One region of the Cellulosimicrobium sp. RS genome, then DNA from elsewhere that is predicted to be linked to it. Evidence: riboswitches for the same ligand, from Rfam matches in the RefSeq annotation. Region 1 holds a riboswitch; the other holds the start of a gene.
What was found. A riboswitch is a leader RNA that binds a small molecule or an ion and turns the genes downstream of it on or off. The one in region 1 is predicted to bind S-adenosylmethionine.
Positions count from the first base shown of each region.

Region 2: it holds a riboswitch for S-adenosylmethionine, as region 1 does, so the genes downstream of both, ACI769_RS09455 (methylenetetrahydrofolate reductase) here and ACI769_RS05605 (LLM class flavin-dependent oxidoreductase) in region 1, are expected to answer to the same signal.

Region 1 covers NZ_JBJXVU010000003.1:3,670-6,461, reverse strand. Annotated here, with positions in the region: gene ACI769_RS05605 (LLM class flavin-dependent oxidoreductase) at 1-1,080, opposite strand, end outside; SAM riboswitch class IV at 1,426-1,533, opposite strand; gene ACI769_RS05600 (helix-turn-helix domain-containing protein) at 1,703-2,425, shown strand; gene ACI769_RS05595 (MMPL family transporter) at 2,543-2,792, shown strand, end outside.
Region 2 covers NZ_JBJXVU010000005.1:84,873-87,664, forward strand. Annotated here, with positions in the region: gene ACI769_RS09450 (cation acetate symporter) at 1-958, shown strand, start outside; SAM riboswitch class I at 1,170-1,272, shown strand; gene ACI769_RS09455 (methylenetetrahydrofolate reductase) at 1,278-2,339, shown strand; gene metE (5-methyltetrahydropteroyltriglutamate--homocysteine S-methyltransferase) at 2,372-2,792, shown strand, end outside.

The DNA of each region.
Region 1 (2,792 bases):
GGTGCGGAACAGGCCCACGCCCTGGAGCAGCGGCACGACCCCGTCGACGATCGCGTCGAGGTCCGTGCTCAGCGACGACGGCCGCAGCAGGAAGCCGTCGGCGGCACCGGCGTGCGCCCACTCCTCGACCGTCGCCGCGAGGTCGCGCGCCGTGCCGACGTGCGTCAGCGAGTCGGTGTCCCACGAGACGCCCTCGAGGTCCTCGAGCAGGTCGAGGCGGGCCTGCGCGCTCGCGCGCGTGTCCCCGACGACGACGTACGCGTCCACGAGGACCCGCAGCCCGTCGGGGTCGCGCCCGGCGTCCGCGGCGGCGTCGCGCACCTGCGCCCGCAGCGCGACCGCCTCGTCCCGCGTCGCCGCGCGGACCCGCACGACGTCGGCCCGCCGGGCCGCGAGGTCGAGCGACGCCGGCGTGCTCGCCCGCACGACGACGGGCGGCTGGCCCTGCGGCGGGCGCGGCGTGATCGACGGCCCCTTGACCGCGAACCGGATGCCCTCGTGGTCGACGTAGTGCAGCTTCTCGCGGTCCACGAACCGGCCCGTCGCGACGTCGCGGATCTCGGCGTCGTCCTCCCACGAGTCCCAGAGCCGCGTGACGACCTCGACCGCCTCGTCGGCCTCGGCCACGGCGTCGGGCTCGTCCTGGGCGCCCTTGCGCCCGAAGGCCGCGGCCTCGGCCGGGGTCGTGGACCACCCGACCTGCCATCCCGCGCGGCCGGAGCTCACGTGGTCGATCGTCGCGACCGCCTTGGAGACGTGGAACGGCTCGGTGTGCGTGGTGGTGACGGTCGGGACGAGGCCGATGCCCGCGCTGCGCGGCGCGAGCCGGGACGCGACGAGCGCGGCGTCGAGCCGGCCGCGCACGGACCCGTTGCGGCCCGGCTGGAGGGTGAACGCGTCGTCGAGCGTGACGAGGTCGAGCAGGCCGCGCTGGGCGGTGGCCACGAGCTCGACGAGGCGCTTGGCGTCGAACAGGCGCTGGGCCTGGGAGCCCACGGTCCGCCAGGCGGCGGGGTGCGCACCGGCGTCGGTGAGGTCGACGCCCAGGTGGACGGTACGGGCGGGGCGGGGGTCGGGCATCGCGAGGATCCGTTCTGGGACAGGCGCCGGCGGCGCGCTCAGGGCGCGGCGGGGTGCCGGGGGTGGGCAGGGTCGTCCCGCCGCGGGACGGCAGGGCGGGGCCGGGGAGGCCGGAGGGAGGCCCGTCAGGGCGTGCGCGCGGGAGCGCGCGGCGTCAGGAGCGGGGCGTCGTCAGCGACAACAGGTGACGCGCACGGGGGCGCCGACCGGACAGGAGACGACGGCCGCACCGCGGACCGGACAGGGGCACGTCGGCGCGTGCGGGGTGCTCACCGCGGTGCTCGACTCTCGCCGGTCCATCGTCCGTCTCCTTCGTGCCCGTCTCCGGGCGCCGCGTGTTGCCCCGCACCGCGCAGGTCGCGCGACGCGGGACCTGGTCCTCACCCGGGGCACCCCGCCGCGCGGGAGGGTTGCCGTCCGACGAGCCGGGGCTTCGCGTCGGAGCTCATGACCATGTCCTGTGCCGGGGTCCGTGGACCTCGGTTGCCGGGAACCTACGAGCGGTCGGAGAGGGTGTCAACGCACCGCCGGGACCTTCCCACATACTGGACTCGATCGGTCAACTTTGAGCAGCCGAGGCCCTCGTTTGCACCGAGTGCATCGATGCACCTAGTGTCAAGAGGTGCCTCTCCTCCCCGGACCCGAGCGCCCGACCGCGCCCGCGACGGACGCCGTGACCCCGGACGCGCCGAGCGCGGACGCCCCCGGCCCGGACGCCGCGGCCCCCGACCGTCGCGCGGCCCTGCGCGCACGCCACCGCCGCGCGATCGTCGCCGCCGCCGCGTCGCTCATGGAGGAGAAGGGCGGCGCGCGCTTCACCGTCGACGAGCTCGCGGCCCGGGCCGACGTCGCGCGCCGCACGATCTTCAACCACTTCGCGTCGCTCGACGACGTCGTGGTCGAGGTCTGCGAGGACGTGCTGGGCACCGTCGTCGAGACGCTCGGGGCGAGCGCGGCCGAGCCGGGCACCGACCGCCCCACGCCCCTCGACGACGTCACCGCGGCGCTGCGCGGCACGGACCTCGTCGGCCCCATGGCCTACCTCACGCGCGCCCTCGGCGGTACCGCGACCGAGCCCACGCCGCGCGTCACGACGATGGTCGTGCGCACCTTCACCCACCTCGCCGAGCGCCTCGTCGCGGCCACCACGCGCCGACACCCGGACGTCGACCCGCTCGAGATCGAGATGCTCGTGGGCGCGCTCATGGCCGGGGTCCTCGTCATCCAGCGGCGCTGGTGGGCCGAGACCGGCGCCGCCGACGACGACGCGTCGCGCGCGGTGTGGTCCGGCCTGCTCGACCGCCTCGTCGAACGGATCCGCGCCGGCTGGGCGGACCCCGTCTGACACGACCCGCACCCTCCCCGCCCTGTCCCGCCTCGCGACCACCTCTCCCGCAGCACCGCACCCGCCACCCCGGGCACACCCGCCGGACCCGGACCGGACTCCCACCGAAGGATCCTCATGGCTGAACTCCTCTACCGCCTCGGCCGCGCGTGCGCGCGCCGCGCGCGGACCGTCCTCGCCGCGTGGCTCGCGGTGCTCGTGCTCGCCGGGGCGGCGTTCGTCGCGTTCGGCGGCACGCTCGCCAGCAGCTTCTCGATCCCCGGCACCCCCACCGCGGACGTCACCGAGCGGCTCCAGACCGCGCTGCCCGAGGCGTCGGGCGGGAGCGGCACGATCGTCCTCGCGACGGAGGACGGCGCGCCGTTCA
Region 2 (2,792 bases), on a different contig from region 1:
GCTCGCGGTGCCGCTCGTCGTCGTGCTCATGGCGCTCGGCGGGGCGTTCGAGCCCGGCGGCGCCGTCGTCACGTTCGACCCCGCCGCCGTGTTCCCCCACGAGGCCGGGCCGGGCGGCCTCGACGCGTACGCGACCGTCTCGCTCCTGCTCGCCCTCCTGCTCGGCACGACCGGCCTGCCGCACGTCCTCGTGCGCTTCTACACCTCGCCCGACGGCGGCTCGGCCCGCCGCACGACCGTGGTCGTGCTCGTCATGATCAGCGTGTTCTACATGGTGTCGAGCACGCTCGGGCTCGTGGCGCGGGTCGTCGCGCCCGACCTCGCGGCGCCCGGCGTCGCGGACACCGTCGTCCTCGCGCTGCCGACCCGCCTCGTGCCCGGGCTCGGCGGCGAGCTGCTCGCCGCGCTCGTCGTCGCCGGGGCGTTCGCCGCGTTCCTCGGGACGTCGTCGGGGCTCGTGGTGGCGCTGGCGGGCGTCGTGAGCCAGGACCTGTTCGGCGGCACCGTGCGGTCCTTCCGCTGGTCCGCGGTCGCGTGCACGCTCATCCCGCTCGCGTTCGCGCTCGTCACCATCCCGCAGGGCCTCGTGACGAGCGTCGGGACGGTGTTCGTCTTCGCGGCGTCGGCCCTGTCCCCCGTCATCCTGCTCGGCGTGTGGTGGCGCGGCCTCACCGCGCGGGGCGCGGTGGCGGGCATGGTCGTGGGGGCCGTCCTGTGCGCGACGGCGCTGCTCGCGTCGTCCGCGCTCGTCGCCGCGGGGTACGGGAGCCCGTCCGGCGACATGGCCGACGGCGTCCCCGGCATCGTGCGCGCCCTGCTCGCCCAGCCCGCTGCCTGGACCATCCCGCTCGCGACGGCGACCGTCGTCGTCGTGTCTCTCCTCGACCGGCGCGGCCCGCCGCTGCGCACCGACCGGTTCCTCCGGCGTCTGCACGTGCCCGAGCGCCGGAGGGCCTGAGACCTGCGAGGCCGACGCCGACCCGTCGCCATGGTCGGTGTCTGGGACCTCGCTCGAGCACCTGAAATCTGTAGCGTAGGAAACCTGAAATTCGTAGCGTAGAGAGCCTGAGATCCGTAGCGCGGGGCGCCGCTACGCCTCCGGCCGATCCCTCCGCATCTCACCTGGCGGGCGCTCTCGACCGCATGTCGGATGGGTCGTAGGATCGTGCCAACCATCCAGAGCGGTCGAGAGTCCTGGCTCGACGACACCGCAGCAACCCGCCGACGGAAGCCTCCCGAGGACAAAGGTGCTAACGCCAGGGTCGATGGAGTGACGCATGACCTCAGAGGCATCCTTCGCGCACCGTCCGGGCCGTCCTCGGCCGACGGTGTCGTTCGAGCTCATGCCCCCGCGCCGACCGGACGCGGCCCCGAAGTTCTGGGAGACGGCACGCCGTCTCGTCGCGACGCACCCCGACTTCGTGTCCGTGACGTACGGCGCCGCGGGCACCGACCGCGCGACCGCGCGCCAGGTCGTCGGACGCCTGCTCCAGGGCACGCCCGTGCTGCCGATCGCACACCTCACGTGCGTCGGGGCGTCGCGCGAGGACGTGGAGTCGGTCATCACCGACTTCCTCGACGAGGGCGTGCGGAGCTTCCTCGCGCTGCGGGGCGACCCGCCGCGCGACCAGCCGGACTGGCAGCCCGCGCCCGACGGCGTCCGGTCGTCGACCGAGCTCGTCGCGCTGCTGCGCGAGGTCGAGGCGTCGCGCTGCGCGTCCGACCCGGCGGTCGCGCTGCGCGGCGCGGCCCGGCCGCTGACGATCGCCGTCGCGACGTTCTGCGACGGCAACCCCGCCGCCGGCACGACGCGCGCCCAGGAGGTGCGCCGCCTCTGGCAGAAGCAGCAGGCCGGCGCGAGCTTCGCGATCACGCAGCTCTTCTACGACGCGTCGTCGTACACCGACTTCGTCGCCGAGGCCCGTGCGGCCGGCGTGACGATCCCCATCCTCGCCGGGCTGCTGCCCACGACGGAGCCCGCGCGGCTCCGTCGCGTCGAGGAGCTCACGGGCGTGCGCGCGCCCCAGCACCTGCTGGACGCGCTCGACGCCCTGCCCGACCCGGAGGCGCAGCACGCCTACGGGATCGCGTACTCGGTCGACCTCGCGCAGCGCGTCCTCGACGCGGGCACGCCCGGTCTGCACGTGTACACGTTCAACAAGCACCGCGCCGCTCTTGACCTGCTCGAGGGTGTCCACCTCGGCGGCGGGTCGGGCGGGACCGGGGGCGGCGCCAGCGCCGCCGCCGCCCCGCTCGTCCCGGACCTGGCCAGCGGGCCGTGGGTCACCGGCACCTCCCTGCCCACGACGAGCGCCGCCACGCACGGCGCGCCCGTCTGACCGGTCCTCCGGACCAGCAAGAGGTTTCGATCATGGCCACTTCCGTACCCTCCCCTACCCAGAACCCGGTCGGATTCCCCGCCGGGACCGTGCTCGGCTACCCGCGCATCGGGCGCCGCCGCGAGCTCAAGAAGGCCGTCGAGGCGTTCTGGGCCGGCAAGACGTCGGCCGAGGAGCTCGAGGCCACGGCCCGCGAGCTGCGCCTCGCGACCGTGCGCCGCCTCGTCGAGCTCGGCCTCGGCGCCGACAACGCGTCCGTCCCCGGCTCGTTCTCCTTCTACGACCAGGTGCTCGACGTCGCCGCCGCCCTCGGGGCGGTCCCGTCGCGGTTCGCGTCGTTGACGGACGACGCCGGCCGCCTCGACCTCGCGGGCTACTTCACCGTGGCGCGCGGCCAGGGGGACGACGCCCCGCTCGAGATGACCAAGTGGTTCGACACGAACTACCACTACC